DNA from 2 places in the Billgrantia sulfidoxydans genome. Region 2 is predicted to be linked to the other one. Evidence: riboswitches for the same ligand, from Rfam matches in the RefSeq annotation. Region 2 holds a riboswitch; the other holds the start of a gene.

Region 1 (4,366 bases), 1.7 Mb from region 2:
CCCACCGACGTGACCGCCTGAGCCTCGGGCGGATAGTCACTGTAGGCCACCACCGCCACCACCTTCTCTCCCGCCCCCGCGGCATAGACCAGCTCGGTCGCGCCCGGCGAAAGCGCGGCGATGCGCTCTGCCGGGGCCGAAAGGCACACCTCGCGGTCGCGGTCGTCGATGGCGCACAGCGAAGCGGCGCGTACCTCGCCGGCCACCGGCCCCAGCAGGGCCAGCGCCAGCAAGGCAGCGGAAACAGCAGCGGGGCCAAGGGCCCCGCCGAAGCGGCCGCTACTGGCCGAAGTGAACACTGACGAAGGCCGCGCGGCCGGCGTTGGGATAGTCACGTGCGGTCTCGTACTCCTTGTCCAGCGCGTTCTCCAGCGTCAGGCGGGCCGACCACAGCGGGGCAAACTCCCAGCCGGCACGCAGGTTGACCAGCCCGAAGCCGCCGATACGATCCTGGTTGGCCGCATCGTCGTAGCGATCGCCTTGCAGGATCCAGGACCCGCCCAAGGACCAGTCGCCCAGCTCGCGGTCCACGTCGAAGCGGGCGCTCTGGCTGGCGCGACGCTGAATACGATTGCCGGCATCGGCACCGCTACGATTCTCCGGATCGGTCCATGTCAGTGCCGTAGCCAGCGTCCACTCCCCGAGTTCGACGCCACTCGACAGTTCGACGCCGCGGATCCGTGCCTCGGCAATGTTCTGCGGCGCCCAGAGCCCGCTCGGGGTCGGTGCCCAGGCGATCATGTCGTCGAGTTCGGTGCGATAGGCCGCCAAATCCCAGAACCATTGCCGATATTGGCCGCGCACACCCACTTCGATGGTTTCGGAGGTTTCCGGATTGAGCTCGGGGTTGCCGGAGTTCGGCCAGTACAGGTCGTTGAACGTCGGCGCGCGAAAGGCAGTACCGTAGCTGGCTCGCAGGGTATGAGCATCATCCAGATCATAGCCCAGTGCCAGGCTGCCGGTGACCTCGTCGCCATAGGCTTCGTTATCGTCGTAACGCAGCCCGGCCTGTACGGCGAAGGGCGAGAAATCGAGCAGACCCTGGGTGAAGACGGCGCTGTTGTCACGGCTGGAGACGGCAAAATCCGTGGTGCCCGATACCTTGTCTTCGCTATGCTCCACGCCGGCGATCAACTCATGCATGCCGAAACTCAGGGTATTCTGCCAGCGGGCGGTCTGGGTCCGGGTCTCGATGAGCGAAGGGAAGTCGGTATTGAAGGTGTCGAGCTCATCGCGAGCTTCACTCAATGTCAGTCGGCTGGTCCACCGCTCGGTCACAGGCAGTTCGCCATAGATGCCTGCCACCTGCTGCACGAAGTCGCTCTCGCCGTCGACGAAAGCGTTGCCGCCTCGAGCACGCAGGGCCAGCATGCCCACCTCCCCCCCCCCATCGAAGGTATGCGCCAGGCGTGCCAGCGTCGAGGTGTTGTCGTAGCCTTTGTCCTCACCATCGCGGCGCAGCGGGGTGCCGTCGGTCGTGAAACGGCTGCCGGCGAAGCTGTAGCGGGTGCCGCCGCTGCTGCCGGAAAGCCCGGCGCTGTAGCGCTGGGTGTCGAAGGAACCACCACCTGCGGAGATGCGCGGGTGCGGTCCTCCCTCCTGCGCCTCATGGGTGAAGAGCTGAACCACGCCGCCCACGGCATCGGCACCGTACAGGCTGCCGCGCGGGCCACGCACGATCTCGGCGCGCTGGAACATGCGCGGGTCGAGATAGTGCCAGGCCGCGCCTCCGGCGGTGGCGGAGCGCAGGCGGATGCCGTCGATCATCAGCACGGTCGATTCACTGCCGGTACCGCGCAGGTAGATACTGCTCGCCTTGCCGAATGATCCGCGGTCGTTGACGTCGACCCCCGGCTGCCCTCGCAGCAGATCGGTCACGCTGGTGGGATCCTGCCGGCGCAGGGTGGCCTCGTCGAGCACGGTCACGGAGGAGAGACTCTCGTCGGCGGTGCGCGGCGCCAGGGTGGCGGTGACCACCAGCGGATTGAGCGCCACGGCATCGGCGCTCTCGCCGGTCGGATCTTGAGCCTGAACGGCCAGCGGAAGCGCGGCCAGGCCAAAGGCGGCCAGATGATGCTTGGTTTTCATTCTGATTCCCTTGCTCGCCGTGCCTACCCGCACGGTCTTCTTTGCGAAGCCGGGCGGCATGGGAGTCGAGAAAGGGAGAGAAGTGAGGCGTCTGCCCTGCCTCGAGGTTACCCACCGCAACCCGGCATGAAGGGAGAGCCGAACGATTTGTCGAGCTTTCCCGCTCTCAGGCCGGTCTCCGGGCTGACGAGCGAAGCGTCGACGGCACGCTTCGGGCCCATCGCCTTCCCATGCTTGAGCACAGTGGCGCGATGATGGACCCACACTCGATCACCGTTGCGGGGGCAGCGTCGGAATGCGCCTTCTTCAAACCTGAAGAGGACCACCGACTTCCCGTTTAACCTCGAAATGACAATGAGGCACCTGAGAGTGGGCGTAAGCTAGCAACCGTAGCGCCGGGCGTCAACGCATCGTTGCGCTCTGGCTGATATGGATCAACGAGTTAGCCCTTTCACCAGGCCATTCCATACGTACCACACCCGCTCGCAGCGAGCCGTGGCGTCCTGGGCGAGCCAGCCGTTGAGGTCGCGCAGGCGCCTGTTCTCGCGGCCGAGGGGCACGACGGCGCGGCCCATTTCCACCACGATCAGCACGGCCTGGCCGCCCTGCGCGACTTCCCAGTCCCGCAGCGCATCGAGCTCCCGTGCCATGGCCTGACGCAGCCGGTCGTCGTCGGGCTCGGCGGCGAGCCGCTCGCCGATCCAGCGTTCCCAGCCCTCCAGCACCAGGCATGAGGTGTCGGCCACCGATGGCCACGCCTCGAGCCGGCCTCCCGCATGGGCGGAGTGCCAGCGGGGCTCCTCGAAGCGCTGCCTTACGACGCCGCGCTTGCCGGCGCAGGTACCGCCGATGAAGAGTTGCATTGCCAGCGCTCCCCGTCATGAGTGAAGGTGAATCGCCGCCCCTCGGCCTGAACGACGCCGCCCTCCCAGAAGCCGATGTCCTCGAAGCGGCGGCGCAGCTCTCGAATCACGCCGCCATGGCAGACCACCAGCGCGCGATGGTGGCTGTGCGGCGAGCAGCCGTTCACGAGATCGGCGAACCAGTCGTCGAGCCGCTGGCGCAGCTCGGCGGTGGACTCGCCGCCGGGCGGCGGCTGCTGGCCTTCGCTGTCGATCCAGGCGCGATAGAAGGGCTGCGACTTCAGCTCATCATAGGTGCGCCCCTCGTAGTCGCCGAAGTCGAGCTCACGCAGGCGCGCATCGAAGTGCATCGGCCAGGCCTGCTCGCGCCCTTCGATCACGTGCGCCAGGGTCTGCCGACAGCGGGTCAGGTCGCTGCAGTGCACGGCATCGAAGCTCTGCTCCGCCAGCGCCTCGCGCAGCCGGTCGAGGCCCGGCAGGGCGTCGGGCAGCAGCAGCGGGATGTCGCGCTGCCCCTGGTAGCGATGCTCGCGGTTCCACTGCGTCACCCCGTGACGAACGACCACCAGCTCCAGGCGACCAGCAGCAGCCATAGCTCTCCTCCCTCGATTGCGGTTCCGACGATGTCGCCGTTGATGCCCTTGAAGGCGCGCAGCATGCCCCAGGCATAGAGCATCAGGAACGGCGCCAGTGCAAGGCACAGCCACACTCCTCCCGGCACCAGCACGGCCGGCGGCAGCAGCGGCAGCGCCGCGAGCCAGAGATCGCGCGGTGAAAGATCGCGCTTCCAGCTGGCGGCCATGCCCTCGCGCCGTGCCGCCGGGGCCACCACCAGCAGCGCCACGGCTGCCAGGCGGCCCAGCCCCAGGATCATCACCAGCAGCAGCAGGCCGGCGCCGGCGTCGAGCAGCACGAACAGCAGCGCAGCCTTCCACAGCAGCAGGAACACCAGCGCCAGGATGCCGAAGCTGCCCACATGGGGATCCTTCATGATCTCCCACTTGCGCTCCAGCGGCGCGTTGCTGCCCAGGGCGTCGGCCACGTCCATCAGGCCGTCCAGGTGCAGCCCGCCGGAGAGCGCCACCCACAGCGTGAGCAGGGCCAGCGCCAGCAGCGGCGCGGGTAGCAGGTTCTCGAGCAGAGCGGCCGCCGCCGCCAGCAGGCCGCCGAGCAGCACGCCCACCAGCGGATAGCAGCGCACCGCCCAGCGCCGGGTGGCCGGCGTCCAGGGGCAGGCGAACGGCAGCGGCAGGCGGGTGAGGAACTGCAGCGCCAGCACCAGGCCAAAGGCGGCGTCTTTCATGAGCGCTCCCCACCACGGCGTTTCCACACCTGCGGCAGCCCGGCCATCACCTGGATCACCTCGTCCGCCTCCTGCGCCACCAGGCGGTGAGCCCGCTGCAGGAAGGCCAGGT
Region 2 (4,366 bases):
TCCATGTCGATGCGCGTATGGCTGCCCAGCGAAGGCACCGCCTGGGCCTGCGGCGGGTAGTCGCTGTAGTCCACTACGGCCACTACCTGGTCACCGGCCCCGGCGGCATAGACCAGCTCGGTCGCACCGGGCGACAGCGCGGCGATGCGACCGGCGGGCACCGGCAGACACACCTCGCGGTCGCGGTCGTCGGTGGCGCAGAGCGAATCGGCATACGCCTCGCCGGCCGCCGGCCCCGACAGGGCCAGCAAGGCGCTGAAACCTACGGCGGGGCCAACGGCCCCGCCGAACCGGCCGCTACTGGCCAAAGTGGACACTGACGAAGGCCGCACGACCGGCGTTGAGGTAGTCATCGTCATCGAAGAAACGTGTCGTGACATACTCTTTATCAAGGGCATTCTCCACAGTCAGTCGAGCCGACCACAGCGGTGCAAACTGCCAGCCGGCACGCAGATTGACCAGCCCGAAGCCACCGATTCGATCCGTGTTGGCAGCATCTTCGTAGCGATAGCCCTGCAGAACCCAGGAGCCCCCCAGGAACCACTCGCCCAGCTCACGATCCACGTCGAAGCGGGCGCTCTGACTGGAACGGCGCCTAAGACGATTTCCGGTAGCCCGATCTTCAGGGTCGGTGTAGGTCGCGGCGGCAGCTAACGTCCAATCATCTACCTCAGCGCCCACGGAGAGTTCGACGCCACGGATACGCGTAGTGGGTACGTTCGTTGTCGGCTGCCCCATTTGCTGCCAGACGATCAGGTTGTCAATATCGGTCTGATAGATTGCGGCATCCCAGAACCAGCGCACATATTGGCCACGTACTCCGAGCTCCACCGTTTTGGATGTTTCCGCTTCTAACTCGGGATTGCCAAACCCCGGCCAATAAAGGTCGTTGAAAGTTGGCGCCTTGAAGGCGGTGCCATAGCTGGCTCGCAGGGTATGGTGGGAATTGATGTCATACCCCAGCGCCAGGCTACCGGTAATCTCGTCACCGTAGGCTTCGTTATCGTCATAACGCAGGCTGGCTTGAACGGCTAACGGTTCGAAATCGAGTAGCGCCTGGCCGAAAACGGCCTTGTTATCACGCTCCTCGATGTCATAAGGACCATCCCATGGCATATTCCCCGTGACACTACCGGCCACGCTATCGTTCATATACTCCGCACCGATAATCAACTCATGCCCCCCTGAAGTCAGCGTGTTCTCCCAGCGGGCCGTGCGTGTCTGCGTATCAAGGATAGACCCCCAGAAGTGGTTGACGCTTTCATCGCGCGCTTCGCTCAGCGTCAAGCGACTACTCCAGCTGTCAGTTACCGGCAGTTCTCCATAAATTCCCGCCACCTGCTGCATATAATCAGTCGTGGCCATGGAGCCGCTCTCGTCATACTCCGTGGTACCGCGGGCTCTCAGCGCCAGAAATCCCACTTCTGCGCCGCTATCGAAGGTGTGCGACATTCGCGCCAGCGCTGAGGTGTTGTCGTACCCCATATCCTCACCACCACGACGCACCGGCGTGCCATCGGTGGTGAAGTGGCTGCCGGCAAAGCTGTAGCGGGTACCGCCGCTACTGCCGGAGAGTCCTGCACTGTATCGCTGGGTATCGAAGGAGCCGCCGCCTGCAGAGATGCGCGGGTGCGGGCCGCCCTCCTGAGCGTCATGGGTGAAGAGCTGCACCACGCCGCCTACCGCGTCGGCGCCGTAGAGGCTGCCCCGCGGGCCGCGCACGATCTCGGCGCGCTGGAACATGCGCGGGTCGAGGTACTGCCACGCAGGGCCGCCATCCGTAGCGGAGCGCAGGCGAATGCCGTCGATCATCAGCAGACTCTGGTTATTCGAGGTGCCGCGAATCGACACGCTGCTCTGTTTGCCGAAGCTGCCGTTGGAGCTGACGTCCACTCCGGGCTGGCCGCGCAGCAGATCGGTGACGCTGGTGGGGTCCTGACGCCGCAGGGTGGCCTCGTCGAGCACGGTCACCGAGGAGAGCGTCTCGTCGGCGGTGCGCGGCGCCAGGGTGGCGGTGATCACCATGGGATTGAGGGCGACAATATCGGTGTCTTGCGTGACAGTGGCCTGGGCCTGAACGGCCAGAGGAAGCGCTGCCAGGCCGAAGGCGGCCAGATGATGCTTGGTTTTCATTCTGATTCCCTTGCTCGCCGTGCCTACCCGCACGGTCTTCTAGGCGAAGCCGGCTGGCGGGAAAGGGATCGAGAAAGGGAGAGGTGAACGGCGGCGCCAGCCCTGCCTCGGAGTCGCCCACCGCAACCCGGCATGAGGGAAACGCTGTCATACAGCATTTCCTGCACTCTCTGGCCGGTCTCCGGGCTGACGAGTGGACAATTAACGTCCCAGAAGGCCACCTTCCCGTGTCAGGGCACAGTGGTGTAAGGCTTTCCTTGACTCGATTACCGTTGCGGGGGCAGCGTCGGAATGGCACGAGGCGCACCGACTTCTCGTTTCACCCCGGCGCGTCTGCGCGCGCCTAGGGCACCTGAGAGTGTCGCTAAGCTAGCAATCCGACCCCGCACGGTCAACGACAGCGGCGTGCCGGAATGCGACATGCCCTGCCATATCAGGCGGTTGACGAGCCCATGGCGGCCGAACGCCTCGTGGTCGTAACCAGCCAGCTTGATCCACAAGCACTCACGGGCTCGGTCGGGGTGCTGAGCTTCACGTTCCGAGAGACCGTGCGTTCGACCACCGACCGGGCGGCTCTGATGACGCATTCATCTGCAGCCTCCCGGAAATTGCCGGCACCATCGAGAACAAAAAGTTGCAGGCCATGCGGGAAGGCCGAGCTGAAGCGTGCATCAGAAGCGCTAGATATACTAAAAAAGCCACCGTGTACTAAGGGCTGACGTTCCCCGGCCCCCCTGCAGGAGTGCCTTTGTAGCAGCCCTTCTTGCTTTTCGATCCTTTGCGCCCCCACGTTATGATGGGTTTGCTTTGCTCTGCGACAATTCGCCTCAGGTTCGCGCACCAAATAACAAGTATTTTACATGCTTATTATAATTTCCCCGACGAAGGAGACCCTCATGCTCACCTCACAGCAGGAGCAGCTCATCGAGGCCACCGCCCCGGTGGTAGCAGAGCACCTCGATGCCATTACCCAGCATTTCTATCCGTTGATGTTCAAGCGCTACCCCGACGTGGCCTCGCTGTTCAATGAGGCGCACCAGCAGAGCGGTGCCCAGCAACGGGCCCTGGCCGGTGCCGTATTGGCCTACGTGCAGCTGCGCCAGGATCCCGCCAGGGCGAGAGGAGTGCTGGCCACAGTGGTAGAGAAACACGTGTCGCTGGGCATTCAGCCCGACCAGTACCCCATTGTCGGCGAGTGCCTGATGGCCGCCATCGGCGAGGAGCTGGGTGACGCTCTGACGCCAGAGATCGCCGAAGCGTGGGCAGCGCTCTATGAAGAGCTGGCCGGCCTGTTGATTGAGCTGGAGGATCGTCGGTACCAGGCTTTCGCTCTGAAACCCGGTGGCTGGCGCGGTTTACGTCGATTCCGCATCGCCGCGACTCGGCAAGAAAGCGCGATGATTCGCTCCTTCGTCCTCGAGCCGGAGGACGAAGGCCCGGTAGCAGATCATGAGCCCGGCCAGTACATCGGCGTGCGACTCGGTATCGAGGGCGAGACGCTCTATCGCCACTACAGCCTCTCGGACCTGCCAAATGGCCGCACCTATCGGATCTCGATCAAGCGTGAGCCCGAGGGTCGAGCCAGCCGCTACTTTCACGACGTGCTCAACGTTGGCGACAGCGTAGACCTTCTGCCACCGGCCGGGGAGCTTACGCTACAGGGAGGCAATGAACCGCTGCTGTTGATCAGCGGTGGAGTGGGCCAGACACCTATTCTGCCGCTGGCTCGCCAGGCGCTGGCCGAGGGTAGGCAGGTAGTCTATCTTCATGCCGCCATCGACGCCGAGCATCACGCCTTCCGGCAGGAGGTCGCCGCGATGCGCGAAGTGCATCCCTCTAAGCTCAAGGTCGTCGCCATACACGAACACGGCGACGATGCCGACCACTGCGGCCGCCTCGATCGCGAGCTACTGAGACACTACCTGCCCGCATCCAACCCGCGCTGCTACTTCGTTGGCCCCCAGGGTTTCATGAGTGCGGTGAACCAGGCCTTGGCAGAGCTCGGCGTTGAAGAGGATCGACGCCACTTTGAGCACTTCGGCCCGTCCCGCCCTATTGAAGCTGCCTGATACTCTCACTACTAGCCCCGTCAAAGGCACAGGCCATCTTTGGCGGGGTCGAGCATTTCGCGCCATGACCCATCAGCGCCTACCGCGCTGAACACTGCATCGAGGCATCTGATGCCGTGCGCGAACAGCGCCAAGCAGAAATAGCATCCGAGCCAGATCATTCG

Evidence for each region. Region 2 has a riboswitch for cobalamin ahead of HNO51_RS00935 (TonB-dependent receptor domain-containing protein). Riboswitches for the same ligand answer to the same signal wherever they lie in the genome.
Region 1: linked by a shared signal. The riboswitch ahead of HNO51_RS13695 (TonB-dependent receptor domain-containing protein) and the one ahead of HNO51_RS00935 (TonB-dependent receptor domain-containing protein) in region 2 are both predicted to bind cobalamin.

Annotation. Positions count from the first base shown of each region.
Region 1 covers NZ_CP053381.1:2,958,903-2,963,268, forward strand. The annotation lists gene HNO51_RS13690 (cobalamin-binding protein) at 1-233, opposite strand, end outside; gene HNO51_RS13695 (TonB-dependent receptor domain-containing protein) at 280-2,088, opposite strand; cobalamin riboswitch at 2,241-2,470, opposite strand; gene HNO51_RS13700 (bifunctional adenosylcobinamide kinase/adenosylcobinamide-phosphate guanylyltransferase) at 2,523-2,951, opposite strand; gene HNO51_RS13705 (histidine phosphatase family protein) at 2,903-3,544, opposite strand; gene cobS (adenosylcobinamide-GDP ribazoletransferase) at 3,496-4,254, opposite strand; gene HNO51_RS13715 (bifunctional adenosylcobinamide kinase/adenosylcobinamide-phosphate guanylyltransferase) at 4,251-4,366, opposite strand, start outside.
Region 2 covers NZ_CP053381.1:201,551-205,916, reverse strand. The annotation lists gene HNO51_RS00940 (cobalamin-binding protein) at 1-251, opposite strand, end outside; gene HNO51_RS00935 (TonB-dependent receptor domain-containing protein) at 298-2,133, opposite strand; cobalamin riboswitch at 2,289-2,504, opposite strand; gene hmpA (NO-inducible flavohemoprotein) at 3,030-4,202, shown strand.